3 regions of the Mediterraneibacter faecis genome follow, and region 1 is predicted to be linked to each of the others. Evidence: predicted binding sites of a transcription regulator. Region 1 holds the regulator's gene; each other region holds the start of a gene.
The links. Region 1 encodes Rex, which represses fermentation and respiration genes when NADH is low (regulators of the CRP and FNR family bind a similar motif). Its sites were predicted from a motif close to ATTGTTAANTANTTAACAAT; they were not measured.
Positions count from the first base shown of each region.

Region 2: the regulator Rex is predicted to act here: its motif matches at 4,715-4,734, upstream of rsxC (electron transport complex subunit RsxC).
Region 3: the regulator Rex is predicted to act here: its motif matches at 4,393-4,412, upstream of pckA (phosphoenolpyruvate carboxykinase (ATP)).

Region 1 covers NZ_AP043803.1:1,735,949-1,741,894, reverse strand. Annotated here, with positions in the region: gene ACZ47Z_RS08220 (2-isopropylmalate synthase) at 1-836, shown strand, start outside; gene ACZ47Z_RS08215 (ABC-F family ATP-binding cassette domain-containing protein) at 941-2,881, opposite strand; gene ACZ47Z_RS08210 (redox-sensing transcriptional repressor Rex) at 3,047-3,682, shown strand; gene ACZ47Z_RS08205 (bifunctional ADP-dependent NAD(P)H-hydrate dehydratase/NAD(P)H-hydrate epimerase) at 3,801-5,318, shown strand; gene alr (alanine racemase) at 5,322-5,946, shown strand, end outside.
Region 2 covers NZ_AP043803.1:1,611,786-1,617,731, reverse strand. Annotated here, with positions in the region: gene ACZ47Z_RS07605 (RnfABCDGE type electron transport complex subunit B) at 1-349, opposite strand, end outside; gene ACZ47Z_RS07600 (electron transport complex protein RnfA) at 362-976, opposite strand; gene rsxE (electron transport complex subunit RsxE) at 992-1,708, opposite strand; gene ACZ47Z_RS07590 (RnfABCDGE type electron transport complex subunit G) at 1,701-2,315, opposite strand; gene ACZ47Z_RS07585 (RnfABCDGE type electron transport complex subunit D) at 2,315-3,247, opposite strand; gene rsxC (electron transport complex subunit RsxC) at 3,264-4,583, opposite strand; gene rpsA (30S ribosomal protein S1) at 4,781-5,857, opposite strand; gene ispH (4-hydroxy-3-methylbut-2-enyl diphosphate reductase) at 5,838-5,946, opposite strand, start outside.
Region 3 covers NZ_AP043803.1:2,088,465-2,094,410, forward strand. Annotated here, with positions in the region: gene ACZ47Z_RS09885 (pyridoxal phosphate-dependent aminotransferase) at 1-35, opposite strand, end outside; gene ACZ47Z_RS09890 (N-acetyltransferase family protein) at 76-660, opposite strand; gene cbiB (adenosylcobinamide-phosphate synthase CbiB) at 648-1,640, opposite strand; gene ACZ47Z_RS09900 (histidine phosphatase family protein) at 1,637-2,251, opposite strand; gene cobS (adenosylcobinamide-GDP ribazoletransferase) at 2,309-3,091, opposite strand; gene cobT (nicotinate-nucleotide--dimethylbenzimidazole phosphoribosyltransferase) at 3,110-4,183, opposite strand; gene pckA (phosphoenolpyruvate carboxykinase (ATP)) at 4,593-5,946, shown strand, end outside.

The DNA of each region.
Region 1 (5,946 bases):
AGGGTGGCGTAAACTATATCCTGAAGCAGAGCTTTGGAATCAGCTTACCGGAAAAGATGAGAGAAGAAGTCGGATATCTTATAAAAGATGTTTCCGACAAGGCTCACGAAGAACTTACACCAGACAATGTATATCATATCTTTGAAGACCATTACATCAATGCGAAACCAATTTTCAGTGTTGATGAATGCCACTTTAAACAAGAAGATGGAATTGTCGCAGAAGCAACGATTCACCACAATGGAAGCAACCGCAAGATCACAGGTGTTGGAAACGGACGTCTGGATGCTGTCAGCAATGCAATCAAGCATTATTTTGATATCGAGTTTGAACTTGCATTTTACGAGGAGCATTCTTTGACAAAAGGATCTTCTTCCAGAGCTGTTGCTTATGTCGGTGTTATTTCCAACAAGAAGCGTTACTGGGGTGTCGGAGTTGATGCCGATATTATCAAAGCATCTATTGAAGCACTCGTTGTTGCAGTGAATAAATTGGATAGCGTACAGAGATCCCAGACATGCAAGGATGAAAGATTATTAGATATTACAAATTATATTTACGCAAATTATAAAGAAGTTACATTGGACGATCTTGCTGAGAAGTTCTTCCTTTCAAAACCATATTTGTCAAAATACATTAAAGAAAAATCAGGAATGACATTTGGGGATATTCTGAAAGAAATCCGTATGAAAAAGGCAAGAGCAATGCTTAAGAGCAGCAGTGCAACTGTAGAAAGTATTGCAGAATCTGTGGGATATCAGAATGTAGAGCATTTTAACAGAACATTTAAAAAACTGTATAATATCACACCGGTACAGTATAGAAACAAACCTTGATCCCAATTCGAGTTTGACTAAATTTAAAAATGTAATCTTAAAACAAATCGCCTGACAGTTACCATAAGTAGTAGCTGTCAGGCGATTACTGTTATGCAGATTCATTATTCTGCTAATTCTTCCCACAATGCATACAATTCTTCTAATCTTGCTTCATTTGCAGCACGTTCTGTTGAAAGTTTCTGGCACTCAATAGAGTTCGAATAAACTTCCTCTTTCGTCAGTTCCTCGTCAATCTCTGTGTTGCGATCTTCAAGTTTTGCGATTTCTTCTTCTGTTTTCTTCAACTCATTTTTACGTTTACGTTCACGTGCCTGCTGTTCCTTCTGTTCCTGCCAGCTTAATTTTGAATCCGAAGCAGGAGTGGATGCAGCAGAATCACCTGAATTGGATACATTTTCTGCATTTGTTTCATTTCCAGAAGCATAAGCAAGTGTCAGTGCTTCTTTTTTCTCCAGATAATAATCGTAGTTTCCGATGTAATTAACAAATGTCTGATTCACCAGTTCAAGGATCCGGGAGGCGGTCTGATTGATAAAATAACGGTCATGGGATACATAAAGTATCGTTCCGCTGTAGTTATTTAATGCTTCTTCCAGAATTTCTTTGGAAGTAATATCCAGATGGTTGGTTGGCTCATCAAGGATTAGAAAATTTGCTTCCGAAAGCATAAGTTTGGCAAGTGATACGCGGCCTTTTTCTCCACCGCTTAATGTATGAATTTCTTTGAACACTTCATCTCCGGTAAACTGGAATGCAGCGAGTGTATTTCTGATCTGTGTATTGGTAAGATCAGGATAGTCATCAGAAATCTCATCAAAAATGGTCTTATCATCATGAAGTACGTGATGTTCCTGGTCGTAATAACCAATCGTCACTTTGGATCCAAGTGTGAATTCACCCTGATCCGCTGCAATTACCTGATTAATAATCTTTAAAAGTGTTGTCTTTCCGGTTCCATTATCACCAATCACAGCGACATGTTCGCCACGTTTGATTTCAAAACTGATATCATGGAAGAGAACCTGACTGTCAAATTGCTTTGAGAGATGTTCCACTGTAAGAACATCATTTCCGCTGATCTGCGATGGTTCCAGCGTAAAATGCATTTCTTTCGTACTGTCAACCGGTTTGTCCAATGGCGTAATCCTGTCAAGCATTTTCTCACGACTCTCTGCACGTTTGATTGATTTTTCACGATTGAAAGACTTTAATTTTTCAATAACTGCCTGCTGATGTTTGATCTCACGCTGCTGATTCATGTATTCTTTCAGCTGTGCATCTCGGATCTGCTGTTTTTTCATTGCATAATCTTTATAATTTCCAAGGTACATGCGAACCTGTGCATTATCAATCTCAACAACTTTTGTAACAACACGATTCAGGAAATAACGGTCATGAGAGACGATAAATACAGCTCCGGAATAATTGATCAGATATGTTTCCAGCCAGGCAATGGAATTCAGATCCAAGTGGTTTGTCGGCTCGTCAAGCAGGAGGATATCCGGACTTGTAAGAAGTAATTTCCCGAGAGAAACACGGGTCTTCTGACCTCCTGAAAGTGTATCTGTCTGTTTATTAAAATCATCTTCCGTAAACCCAAGTCCCTTTAATACACCTGTAATCTCGCTTTCGCAGGCATAACCGTTTCTTGCATCAAATTCGGACTGTAGACGGTTGTAGGTCTCCAGGCGGTTCTGCAATTCCTCGCCTTCCAAATGCTTCAGTTCATGTTCGATGGAACGAATCTGAGCTTCCATTGCAAAAATATCCGCTTTTGCACTTTTCACTTCCTCATAAATGGTATTTCCGGATTTTAAATCCTGACGCTGCGCAAGATAACCGAGTGTCTTTCCTTTCGCGAGAATAACATCTCCACCATCAAGAGGTTCTTCTCCGATGATCATCTTAAGGATTGTTGATTTTCCGGCGCCGTTCACACCGACAAGAGCAGCTTTCTCACGATCTTCGATATGAAAGGAGCCGTCTCGTACAATTTCGTGTTCCCCAAACGCTTTTTCTATATTGTGACATGCGAGTATCATATGTTTTCACCTCGTTTTTTGACTTCTAACATTATCATTATATAGAAAAATGTCGAAAATACAAGGAAAATATATGGATTTTAAGGGTTTTTGCAAAACAAAAGTTTGACAGAACTTTAACTCTTTTATATAATAAAGAGTAGTTTAAGAGTGGAGGGCTAAAAATTGGAACAGAGAAAGATATCACGTGCAGTCATTTCCAGACTTCCGAGATACTACAGATATCTAGGAGATCTGCTGGAGGCTGGCGTAGAGAGAATTTCATCCAGTGACCTGAGTAAGAAGATGCATGTAACGGCTTCACAGATACGTCAGGATTTGAATAATTTCGGTGGTTTCGGCCAACAGGGATACGGATACAATGTGAAATATCTTTATACAGAGATTGGCAAGATTTTGGGATTGGATAGAAGTCATAATTTTATTATCATTGGTGCCGGTAATTTAGGACAGGCACTGGCAAACTATGCTTCTTTCGAAAGAAGCGGATTTATTCTGAAAAGTCTTTTCGATGTGAATCCTCGACTGGAAGGCGTAACGATCAGAGGGATTCCTGTGCGTATGGTTGATGAACTAGAAGATTTTCTTAAGAATAATGACATTGAAATTGCTGCACTGACACTTCCAAAATCGAAAGCAATTGAAGTTGCTGATATTCTGGTAGATAACGGTGTGAAGGGAATCTGGAATTTTGCACATACGGACCTTTCCCTTCCAAAGGATGTGGTCGTTGAGAATGTACATTTATCTGACACACTGATGAAGTTATCTTACAACCTTTGTCAGCAGGATAAAGAATAGAATCTGGCAGGCTGCAAGGATGCTGCGGGACCAACCGACGAAAGGAGGTTCCGCAGCATCTGTTCATGTTAAAGGAATGTAACGGAATGTAAAGTGATAGAAAGGTCAGGCGATAAGCATGAGATATCTTCCAAATGGGAAGCAGATGAGTGAAGCTGATGCACACACAATTCATAAAATTGGGATTCCATCCCTTGTACTTATGGAACGTGCAGCACTTCAGATTGTCGAGACAATGCATAAGAAAAATATTTCCACAGAAAAAAGTCTGATTGTTTGTGGAAGCGGCAACAATGGTGGAGACGGATTTGCAGTAGCAAGGCTCTTAACCGAACAGGGAAAGCATGCAGATGTACTATTTGCAGGGAGAGAAGCTTCTTTAAGTGAAGAATGTCGATGTCAGAAACAGATTGTCGAAAATATGGGGATTTCTGTATTCACAGAATTCCCGGATGAAGAATATACTGTAATAATTGATGCTGTATTTGGTGTTGGACTCTGCCGTGAAATCACAGGACATTATAAAGATGTGATCGACTGGATGAATCTTCAGGATGCAGAAAAAGTTGCTGTTGATATTCCATCCGGAATCTGTGCTGCAACAGGAAAGATTCTTGGGACAGCATTTCGAGCCGACCTTACAGTATGTATGGCATGTGTAAAATTAGGTTGTGAGCTTTTCCCTGGCAAGTCGTATGCAGGAGAGAGCATTCCGGTTGCGATTGGAATTGATCCGAAATATTTTTCGAATCACCTGGATGTTTGTTATACCTTTGACAAAAATGATCTTGGAAAACTTCTTCCTTCGAGAATGATGAATTCGCACAAGGGAAGTTATGGAAAAGTTCTTATGATCACCGGAAGTCCCGGGATGGCTGGTGCTGCATTTTTTTCTGCCTGTGCTGCCTATACAGTTGGTGCCGGTCTAGTACAGATTTATACAGCAAGTGAAAACCGTCTGGCACTGCAGGAACTTCTTCCGGAGGCAATCATATCCTGCTATGATTCTTATGATGACAGTCAACTGTCTCATCTTCTTGACTGGGCTGATGTGGTTTGTATTGGCTGTGGACTTGGAATGGGACAGATTTCCGAAAAGATATTGAAAAATGTATTGAAAAAGGTATCTTGTCCATGTGTCATAGATGCCGATGGACTTAATTTACTGAGCAGGAATATAGAGTTATTAAATCAATGTTGTGCACCTGTGATTTTAACTCCACATATGAAAGAAATGTCAAGGCTGACCGGATGGAGTATTGATACGATCATGGAAGATCGCTTCCAGGCACTTGATCAGATCATAAAACAATCCGGACCGGATACAAAATCATCCATAATCTGTGTGTTAAAAGACAGTCGTACTGTTGTCGCACAGACAAATCGGCAGAAATTTGTAAATCTCGCTGGTAATAACTCTATGGCAAAAGGTGGTTCCGGAGACGTTCTTGCCGGAACGATTGCAGGACTTCTTGCACAGCATATGGCACCATTCGAAGCCGCTGCTGTGGGAGTTTTCCTACATGCCTGTGGTGGAGATGAAGCGAAAAAGAGCAAAGGAAGTTACAGCGTATTAGCCAGAGACCTGATTCAGGGTATGGCCGATGCAATGAAAAATGCAAAGGAGTGCAGATAAATTATGAAACAGTATAACAGAGTATGTGCCAGGATCAATCTGGACGCAATTGCATATAATATGGAACAGATGAAAAATCGCATTGGTCAGGAGGGACGTTTAATAGCTGTTATCAAGACGGATGCATACGGACACGGAGCAGTTCCTCTTGCGGAAATGTTTGAGGAAACGTCTTATATCTGGGGTTACGCTGTAGCATGCATGGGAGAAGCAAGAACTTTAAGAGCACATGGAATCAAGAAACCAATCTTGATTCTTGGCTGTGTTTTTCCTGATGAGTATGAAGAAATGGTTGAAAAAGAAATCCGTGCAGCAGTTTATACAGAAGAGATGGCCAAGGGAATGGCTGAGGCTGCCGTAAGGTCAGGAAAGACCGCATTTCTTCACATAAAAATTGATACAGGAATGGGACGAATTGGATTCAAAGTAAGCAAAGAGAGTGTTGAGACAATTTCCAGAATCAGCAAACTTCCTAATATTAAAATGGAAGGAATGTTCACACACTTTGCAAAGGCAGATGAATTTGACAAGTCTTATACATTTGCCCAACATGAAAAATTCCTCTGGATGAAAGAACAGTTAGAAAAAAATGGAGTTCAGATTTCCTATTATGATTGTGATAACAGTG
Region 2 (5,946 bases), 120 kb from region 1:
CCAAGCTTGCTTTTTCACAGGTTCCGGCACATTTTACAAAAGCGGTCTGTCTCTCCTGTGTGCCTGCTGCAACACCCATGATATCACCGATCTTTGCAGCAACAGGTGCCCCACCAACCGGACATCCACTGACTTCTGCTTCACCTTTTACGATTGCAGCTGCAAGTCCTGAACAGCCTGCATAACCGCATCCACCACAGTTATTTCCCGGGAGAACGCCTAAAATCGCTTCTTCACGTTCATCTACTTTTACAGCAAACTTCTTACCTGCGATTCCGAGGAAAACACCGATGAATAAACCGGTTCCACCGACGACTACTGCCGCCAAAATAATTCCTGTCATACTCATTTGCTCTTCCTCCTAAATTAATCCCGAGAATCCGAAAAATGCAATTGCCATCAGTCCTGCTGTAACAAGCACGATCGGAGTCCCCTGAAATGACTCACTGATATCATTGTATTCAATCTTCTCGCGAATTCCGGCCATCAGCACAATTGATACAAGGAATCCGACAGCTGTAGCAAATCCATTTACGACACCTGTGAGAAGTCCAATACCTGCACTCATGTCATCATAGTAGCCATTCTGTACGTTTGTCAGTGCTACTCCGAGAACTGCACAGTTCGTTGTGATCAGCGGAAGATATACACCGAGCGCATTGTATAATGATGGCATCGCTTTCTTTAAGAACATCTCTACAAACTGTACAAGTGCTGCGATAACAAGAATAAATACAATCGTATTCAGGTAAGATAATTCTCCTCCCATGATATTTGGATTTCCGAGAATAAACTTATAGATCAATCCAGTTACAAAAGATGCGATCGTAATAACGAATACAACCGCTCCACCCATTCCGGCAGCAGTCTTCACATTCTTGGATACACCGAGGAACGGACATATACCAAGAAACTGGCTCAGGACAACATTATTTACAAATGCTGAACCAACTGCAATTAATAATAATTCTTTCACTTTCTGTCCCCTCCTTTATTCGTTCTTTGCGTCTTCTTCGCCTGTCGGGAAGATCTTTCCACTGCAGGATGAAGCATTCCCGCAGCTTGCACAGCCTTCTCCGCATCCGACTGTCTCCGGAACCTTCTTTCCTTTCTTTGCCATATTGTTCTTTACTTTATTCTGTAAAGCAACAAGACCTGCAAGGACAAAGAATGCTCCCGGTGCAAGGATGAAGATTGTCAGTGGCTCGTAAGATTCCGGCATAACACGGATATCAAAGATTTTACCTGCACCGATCAGTTCTCTGACAATACCGATTGCTGTAAGACCCACAGTAAATCCAAGTCCCATACCGATTCCATCAAAGATAGAAGGAAGAACCGGATTCTTTGAAGCATAACTTTCTGCTCTTCCGAGGATGATACAGTTTACAACGATCAGAGGAATATAAAGTCCAAGTGAATCATAAAGGCTTGGAACGAATCCTTCCATCAGGAACTGTACAATTGTTACGAAAGAAGCAACAATAACGATAAATGCCGGCATTCTGACAGAATCCGGAATAATCTTTCTCAACATAGAAATCAACATGTTAGACATGATCAATACAACTGTTGTAGAAAGTCCCATACCAACACCGTTGATCGCAGATGTTGTAACCGCAAGTGTAGGACACATACCAAGCATAAGAACGAAGGTCGGATTTTCTTTTACAAGGCCATTATACAGCCGTTCTGTACATTTATTCATTACTTCCGCCTCCTAACTCATTTTGAAAATATACAAGTGCAGAGTCTACTGCATTTGTCACAGCATTGGTTGTGATCGTAGCACCACTGATGGCGTCGATCATGTCATCTCCTGACTCTCCTGTCTTTGTATATGTAAACTTTTCTACATTCTTATCTTTAAACTGATCTTTGAAATCTGCTTCCTTAGCTTTCATTCCAAGACCTGCTGTCTCACTGATACTGAGCATCTCAATACCTGTTACTGTTCCATCTTCCCTGATACCTACAGAAATATCAATGTCTCCGCCGTATCCTTCATGTGATGTAACATTTACGACATAACCAACCGTCTCACCGGAAGCGTCTTTTCCCTCAGCCACCTCAGAAATATCATCTGAAGTGTATCCATTTTCTTTCAGAAGAGCAGAAGCTGCATCAGCATCAAATTCTGTATCCGATTCAAATGTCTCTGCATCTGAAAGAACAGAACGAAATGCTTCCTGTTTTGCCTCCTCCTGTGCTTTAGCGATCGGATCTTTTGTCACACCATATACAACTCCGAGAAGAAGACCTGCAACAACAGTGATTACTGTCAGAATCAACGTGTTTTTAACAATTTTATTCATTACTTCTCTCCTCCTTTACCAAATGGTTTTGGAAGAGTAACCTTCTCGATCAATGGAACTAAAAGGTTACTGATGATGATCGCATAGGAAACTCCTTCTGCTGATCCACCAAAAAGACGGAACAGACCCGTCAGACATCCAAGACAGATTCCAAAAAGGATCTTTCCTTTGCTCGTGATCGGAGATGTTACATAATCTGTTGCCATAAACCATGCTCCAAGCATCAGACCACCACCACAAAGATGCGCTGTGATGTACTGAGGATCGAATCCATGTCCTCCAAACAATGTGATAAAAATCACAAATGTCACAATGTAAGTTCCAGGAATTCTAAGATCAATTACACCCATAAGAATCAGGAACATTGCACCGATCATAATTGCAACTACAGAAGTCTCTCCGATTGTTCCTCTGATATTTCCGAGAAGCATAGACAATGTATTCACTGTTTCTCCTGCTTTCAGTTCTGCTAGAGGAGTCGGTCCTGTCACTCCGTCGTAAACAAAATAAGTCATCTTTCCTGCAAAACAGATCAGCAGAAAACAACGTGCTCCCAATGCAGGGTTCATGAAGTTCTGTCCAAGTCCTCCAAACAACTGTTTCACAACAATGATAGCAAATACTGCACCAAGCACACCCATCCACCACGGGAGTGTCGGAGGAAGATTCAATGCGAGCAGAAGTCCTGTTACAACCGCACTGAAATCATTGATCGTAATTGGCTTATGCATTAATTTTTCATAAAGATACTCAGATAAAACAGCCGCTGCCGTTGTAACAACTACAAGAATCCAGGCATTCTCATGACGGAAATTCCAGATTCCGAAAAATGTAGCCGGAAGAAGTGCGATCACAACATAAAGCATAATGTTGCTGCTTGTCACTTTATCACGGATATGCGGCGAAGAAGATACGTTATATTTCTCGTTCACTTTACTTCAACCTCTCTTATTTCTTCTTTCTATTCGCCAATGCTGTCTTACGCATTGAACCAATTGCCTGTTTCAGCTGACGTTTCGCCGGACAGACATAACTGCAGGAACCACATTCCACACATTCCAATCCATTCCATGCAACAAAAGATGCCTCATCTTTTCTCTTTGAAAAGTCTGCAAGTCTGGATGGAATAATTCTGCTTGGACAGATCTCCACACATCTTCCACAGTTAATACATGCAGTCTCAAGACTCTTTGCCACAACGTCTTCTTTAAAAAGCAGAATAGAGGAAGAAGTCTTTGTAACCGGTGCATCCATTGTCACCATGGCAAATCCCATCATCGGTCCTCCGGAGATCAGTTTCTGCGGTTCCGCTTTCAAACCTCCTGCTGCCTCAACCAGCTCTCTGTGGTTTATTCCAAAAGGAGCCATAAAGTTTCCTGGTTTTTCAACTGCATCGCCGCTCACTGTAACAACACGTTCCATCAACGGTTTTCCTTTGATTACCGCATTGTGGATTCCAATCAAAGTCTCCACGTTATCAACAATACATCCTGCATCTGCCGGAAGCATGGTAGAATTGATTGCTCGTTTTGTCACTGCATAGATCAACTGACGTTCTGCCCCCTGTGGATATTTTGTCATCAATGCTTTCACATCAATTCTTGGATCGCCGGAAACTGCTTTCTGTAACTTTTCAATACAATCTTTCTTGTTATCCTCTACAGCAAAAACACCTCTTGCATTTGGGAATAAAGAAAGGATGACCTTCATTCCGCTGACAAGATCTTCTGTATACTCGAGCATTCTTCTGTAATCTGCAGTGATATAAGGTTCACACTCAGCACAGTTTGCAATAATATATTCTATCTTATCCGGTTCCTTCGGAGAAAGCTTTACCTTTGTAGGGAATCCTGCACCACCCATTCCTACGATTCCGGCATCTCCAATCTTATTAATGATTTCTTCCCTTGTCATCTCTTCCAAAGGCTTTACCGGTTCATATTCAACTTCCTTATACTCTCCATCGTTTTCTACAACAATGCACTCCACCTGGGATCCAGTTGGATTAAAACGTTGTTCCAATCCTTTCACTTTACCGGAGACAGATGAATAGATCGGAGAAGATACAAATCCTCCCGCTTCAGCAATCAACTGTCCTTTCAGCACACAATCGCCTTTCTTAACTACCGGTTTAGCCGGTGCTCCTATATGCTGTGAAAGTGGATAGACCAGTTCACCCTGAGGTACTACAGGTCTGATCGGCTGATCCTTTGAAAAACGTTTTCCATCATCTGGATGGATTCCGCCTTTAAATGTCAAAAGCCCCATCTCATTTCCTTCCTTTCTTTTATCATTGTCATTACAACAATAATATTTTAATTTTGTAATACTTATTTTACTAGAATGCGCTCTGAAAATCTAGCAAATATGTAATAATTCTTGTATCTTTCGCTATACATCTTGTCGAATTTTTAACAGAAAAAGAACCTGCCAATGGCAGGTTCTTCTAAAAAATAATTTATATCTTATTCCTCTGTCTCTCCAGCGTTGTCAGCCTCAAGAGCTTTCATGCTCAGGCTGATCTTCTTCTCTGCTTCGTTAAGATCAACGATCTTAGCTGTGATTTCCTGTCCGATTGCAAGAACATCAGATGGTTTCTCAACATGAGCTCTTGAAATCTGGGATACATGAAGAAGTGCGTCAACTCCCGGTGCAAGTTCTACGAATGCACCAAAGTCTGTCATACGTGCAACTTTTCCTGTAACTACTGTACCTACAGCGAAATCTTCTGCTGCATTTACCCATGGATTTGTCTCTGGGAATTTCAGGCTGAGCGCAATCTTTGTATCATGAATGTCTTTTACAAGAACTTTCAGTGTATCTCCTACATGGAATACTTTCTTCGGATTGTCAACTCTTCCCCATGACATCTCTGAGATGTGAAGAAGTCCGTCAACACCACCAAGGTCAACGAATGCTCCGAAATCTGTTACATTCTTAACAGTTCCTTCTACTGTATCACCAACATTGAGTTTCGCGAACAGCTCTTTCTGCTTCTCAGCACGCTCTGCTACAAGAAGCTGTCTTCTATCACCGATCACACGGTTTCTTCTCGGGTTGAACTCGCTGATTACGAATTCGATTTCCTGTCCTTCATACTTGCTGAGATCTTTCTCATAAGAATCGGAAACAAGGCTTGCCGGGATAAATACTCTTACTTCATCAACTGTTGTACAAATACCGCCGCCAAGAATCTGTGTAACTGTAGCTTTCAGCACTTCGTGGTTTTCATATGCTTCGCGCAGTCTCTCATTTCCTTTTTCTGCAGCCAGTCTCTTATATGTAAGAAGAACCTGACCCTCTCCGTCATTTACTTTCAGTACCTTAACTGTCATTGTATCACCTACGGATACAACTGTTGTAAGGTCAAGAGACTGATCGTTGGAATATTCGCTCTTTGTAATGATACCGTCTGCTTTATATCCAATGTTCAGGATAATCTCATCCGGTTTCACGTCGATTACTGTACCTTCGACAACCTCTCCATTGTGAATTGTTTTAAATGACTCTTCTAACATCTGTTCAAAAGATAATTCTGACATTATTTTGAACCTCCTCAATTATATTGTTGGGCGTGGATGCCCCTGCTGTAATACCTACCGTTTCCACTGACCCTAATTGATTCAAATCC
Region 3 (5,946 bases), 350 kb from region 1:
TATGTATAAATGTCTCCTCCGTGTACATATTCCATGAATCTTACTCCTACTTCTCTATGTGTTTCGTTTTTAACCTTAAAGTACTGCCTCCAGCTCCTCGCGATTCTCTTCCATCCATTTGATTGGCTTTGGATGTTTAATCTCCGGATCCAAAAGCTTTTCCATCCAGACCATATTATACCAGCGGTCAAATTTGTATCCGCAATGATAGAATTCTCCCACCATACGGTATCCAAGATGTGCATGGAACTGTGCGCTGTTCTTTGTCAGATATTCATCTTCAACCTCTGGATATCCAATGCATGCATATAGATTGCAAATGTTCTGAGCGTGCAGTACTTTCTCCAGTGCCTCATACAGCTTTTTACCAACTCCGGTTTTCTGCCGGTCTTTTCTTATATAAATTGTTGTTTCCACTGCCCAGTCATATGCTGCACGACCTTTGAATGCCCCTGCACAGCTATATCCAAGAATCTCGCCATTCTGTTCTGCGACCAGATACGGGTACTTTTTCATCGTCTGACGCATTCGATCTTTGAATTCTTCCAGTGACGGAACTTCATATTCAAATGTAATCACTGTATCCGTTACATACGGTGTATAGAGCGCCAGAAGTTCTTCTGCATCTTCCATTTTTGCAAATCGAATCAAAAAATCCATAACAATAAACCTCCAAAGACAACCATCATCAGTATCGTTGTCATATACATTAATTTCCCGGCACGAAGAATATCCTCCGGTTCAATCTTACGGATTGCATCGCCGATATAATCCTTTTTATAGACTTTCCCGAAATAAACCGCATCCCCGGCTAACTGTACATCAAGCGCTCCGGCGCATACCGCCTCTGACTGGGCGGAATTCGGACTTGCATGTTTTCTCTTATCCCGTAAGTAAATCTTCCATGCATTCTTTCCATCCATTCCTGTCAAAAATGCTGCAACAATCATAAACCACGCTGTCAACCTCGCCGGAATGTAATTAAACACATCATCCATCTTTGCTGGTATTCTTCCGAAATACAGATATTTTTCATTTTTGTATCCAAGCATAGAATCCATCGTATTCACTGCTTTGTATAAGAATCCAAGCGGTGCGCCGCCGATCAGAAGAAATAAAAGCGGAGCCGTCACGCCGTCGGAAGTATTCTCCGCCACTGTCTCTACCGCAGCTTTCGTCACACCTTCTGCTGTAAGGTTCTCTGTGTCTCTTCCGACAATCATGGATACAGCTCTTCTTGCACCAGGCAAGTCGTCTTCTTTTAATTTCTGATAAACCTTCCTACTTTCTCCTACAAGACACCGCGCCGCAAATATCTGGTAACACCAGAAGGTTTCCAAAAGAAACCGTACTGCCGGATGAACCTTTCCTGCAGCAAATAAGAGTACCGCTGGTACAAGAAAGGATAACAAAACTGTCAGAATCCATAAAATCCCTCCTGCCAGAACTTCTCTTTTATTTTTCTTCTTTTGTTCTGATGCAGGAATCCGACTGCACAACAACTTCCGCAATCCTTTTTCCAACACACTGATCAGGTTTCCGATCACGCGTATCGGATGGTACATCCAGACCGGATCTCCGAAAATGCAATCTAACAGAAATCCTGTAATGCATGCCAAGATTGTCATCTTCCCATTCATTCTATCGCGCCTCCCAGTTTTTGAATTTCATAAAATCTGTGAACGCCGGACTTCCACTCTTCTTCGTCAACAAGCATTCTATATCCTCTGCCATTTTCCACCTGCCAGTGATAAAAATCTTTTTGGTCTTCCGCCAGTTGTTCCAGCACCGCCATAATCGTTCCTCCATGAACGACAAAGGCTGCACTTTCTACATTTTCTTCACATAATCTATCAACCTGACAGAGCATGCCTCTCACACAACGTAAACGGAATTCCTTCTGCTCCTCCCCTTCCGGAAATGCAATCGTTCCACCGGAATCCAGCCATGCCTGATATTCTGCTCTGTCTTTCAGCTCTTCATATGTCTTTCCTTCAAAAATACCAAAATCACATTCTTTCAGCAACGATTCCTGTTGTATCTGCACCTCTGGATAAATCAACTCTGCCGTTTGAATACATCTCTTCATTGGACTGACAATCACTTGCTGTACCTGTGGATAGCTATCTATTTTATATTTCTGTTTAAAGTTCAGTACTTCCTGTTCTGACAGTTCTTCATCTGTACTTCCGATATATTGTCTCTTTTCATTGCCCGGTGTCTTCAAATGCCGGATCAAAATAAGCTCCATAAATCACTCCAAAAAAATCTATTTTATTTCATTTTCATTTCTATAATAAAGCATCTATCATAAAACATTGATATGCAATAACATTTCTAGAATAATGCAGAGCACTGCCAGCATAAACAGCTCACACAACTGCAGGAAGTATCCGGCAAGATCACCTGTAATACCTCCAAACTGTTTTCTGCTAAACTGATCATAATAAAAGAAAACAGCAAGTCCGACAACTGCTGCTGCCACTCCGCATAAACCTGCTGTCAGATAGAATCCGACTACTGTTGCAAATAGCCAGAAGATCAATACAATCCTTACATTTCTCTTCTGTGCACCGTCTTGAAATGTCCGAAGCAGTCCACTGTTCTTCGCTGCCTGAAACGTCACAACAGAAATTCCACTCAGCGAACGCGAGAACACAAACACGAGTGCTGCCGCAAATAAACGTTCTGTTCGCATTTCACTAAAAATCCCCACACACAGAAGGAAATAACAGCAAAGACTGATGATCGCAAATGCTCCCGTATGAGGGTCTTTCAGAATCTCCAGCTTCTTCTCCCGGTCTCCATAAGAACTTTTTGCGTCCATTGTATCTGCGAATCCATCCAGATGAATTCCTCCTGTTATAAAAACCGGAAGCAAAGTCAATACAACTGCATAAAAGAAAGTTCCTTCTCCCTTCCATATTGTGATCAGATTCCCGGCAACTATTTCCAATACTCCAATTATAACTCCGACCAATGGGAAAAAGCACATCGCATATCTCATATTTTTTTCATTCCAGTCTACCCGCGGCATCGGAATCTTAGAATACATAGCGATTGCAATGATCATTGCGTTCAATAACCACATTTTTCTTACTCCTCATCTTCACTTAAGTTCTTCATACTGCTCTACTTTAATCTCTTCAAAGGTACTCATCTTCCGATAAACATTCACACCCATCTCAAGAAGTGGAATTGCTGCAACTGCACCACTGCCTTCTCCAAGAGACATCTTCGCATCAATCAGATATGGAAGTTTCAGCTCTTCTAAGACCATTCGCCCCGCCGGCTCTCCGGAGCAATGTGATGCCAGGATATAATCCGCCGTCTCAGGAACCATACGCACTGCGCACAATGCTGCTGCAGAAGAGATGAACCCATCAATCAGAACCGGAATATGATAGATCGCACCTCCGAGAAATGCACCTGTCATTCCGGCAATATCAAGCCCTCCGACTTTGGACAAAACATCTAAAACATCTTCCTTGTCCGGCTGATGCTTTTCAATTGCTCTCTTAATTGCACGAATCTTTCTATTCAGCCCTTCTGAACTAAGGCCTGCGCCTCTCCCTGTCACATTTTCCACACTTTCATCAAGCAGAACGGACACAACAGCACTGCTGGTCGTTGTATTTCCAATCCCCATCTCACCGGTTGCAATCAGATCATACCCTTGTTCTGCCAACTCTTTGACCTTTCGTATGCCAATAAGAACGGCTTGTGCAGCCTGTTCTCTTGACATTGCAGGTTCCATCGCCATATTCTTTGTTCCGTACATCACTTTGTCTTTCGGATCTGTCACCGACGGAACATCTGTCACCATTCCAATATCAATTGGAAATAAATCCGCTCCGGCGGTCTCTGCCATAATACATACGCTCGTCGCACATTTTGTAAAATTATCCGCAACGATTGCGGTCACTTCCTGTCCGGTCTGGGTCACTCCCTCTGAAACAACTCCATTATCCGCACAAAAGATCAGCAAGCCTTTCTTTTTAATCTCAAAATCTGCTTCTCTTCGGATTCCTGCCATTCGGATCACGGCATCTTCCAGTTTTCCTAAGCTGAACAGTGGTTTTGCAACTGTTTTCCATCGTCTTTTTGCCTGTTCTTCATAGGATTTCTCCACCGGTTTTATCGTTTTGAATTTTTCAATCAATAATCTTTCATTTTCTTTCATCGACATCTTTTCATTTTTTGTCGTTTTTCTTTCATCATCTACCATTGTTATGTCTGCTTTTCTTATTATTTTCTTCTGATCTATAGTTTGTCTTTCTAACTTCACAAGCCAGTTTTTTCGCATTTTCTGGCATTATTCTCCTATTTTATCATAATTTTTTTCATTCTGATATATAAAAAAGCAACGGAATCTGTCATATTTTCCTTGTAATTTTTCATTATTTGACATTTTTCTTTTTTCTTCTTGCATTTTTAATATGAAATCTTTCATTTTTCCCAGTTCTTTGTTAAAAAATTTACGGGATTTTTATTGATTTTCTTCACATAATATGTATAATTAAAAAAGGATATGAAAAGCTTGCATGAGCAGCATTTTATTCTATCATTAGAAAGAAAGAGGTATATGTAAGATGGCAAAAATTGATTTAAGTAAGTATGGCATTACTGGAACAACAGAAGTCGTATACAATCCTTCCTACGAATTATTATTCGAAGAAGAGACAAAACCGGAACTTGAAGGTTTTGAAAAAGGACAGGAAAGTGAACTCGGTGCTGTCAATGTTATGACAGGTGTTTACACAGGACGTTCTCCTAAAGATAAATTCATCGTTATGGATGAGAACTCCAAAGATACAGTTTGGTGGACATCTGATGAATACAAGAACGACAACCACCCAGCTACAGAAGAAGCTTGGGCAGCTGTTAAAGATATCGCAATCAAAGAGCTCTCTAACAAGAGACTTTTCGTTGTAGATGCATTCTGCGGTGCTAACAAAGATACTCGTATGGCAATCCGTTTTATCGTTGAAGTAGCTTGGCAGGCACATTTCGTAACAAATATGTTCATTCAGCCAACAGAGGAAGAACTTGAGAACTTCGAGCCAGATTTCGTTGTTTACAATGCTTCCAAAGCTAAAGTTGAGAACTACAAAGAGCTCGGACTTAACTCTGAGACAGCTGTACTTTTCAACATCACAAGCAAAGAGCAGGTTATCGTTAACACATGGTACGGCGGAGAGATGAAGAAAGGTATGTTCTCTATGATGAACTACTTCCTTCCACTTAAGGGAATTGCTTCCATGCACTGCTCAGCTAACACAGACCTCAACGGAGAGAACACAGCAATCTTCTTCGGTCTTTCAGGAACAGGTAAGACAACACTTTCCACAGATCCTAAGAGACTCCTCATCGGTGATGACGAGCACGGTTGGGATGACAACGGAGTATTCAACTTCGAGGGTGGATGCTACGCTAAGGTTATCAACCTTGACAAAGAGTCTGAGCCAGACATCTACAACGCAATCGTTCGTGACGCTCTTCTTGAGAACGTTACACTTGACGAGAACGGAAAGATCGACTTTGCCGACAAGAGCGTAACAGAGAACACTCGTGTATCTTACCCGATCAACCACATTAAGAACATCGTTCGTCCAGTATCTTCTGCACCGGCAGCTAAGAATGTAATCTTCCTGTCTGCAGATGCTTTCGGAGTACTTCCTCCGGTATCTATCCTGACAGAGAATCAGACACAGTACTACTTCCTGTCTGGATTTACAGCAAAACTTGCTGGTACAGAGCGTGGAATTACAGAGCCTACACCAACATTCTCAGCTTGCTTCGGACAGGCATTCCTTGAGCTGCATCCTACAAAATATGCAGAGGAACTTGTTAAGAAGATGGAAGTTAGCGGAGCTAAGGCTTACCTTGTTAACACAGGATGGAACGGAACAGGAAAACGTATCTCCATTAAAGATACTCGTGGAA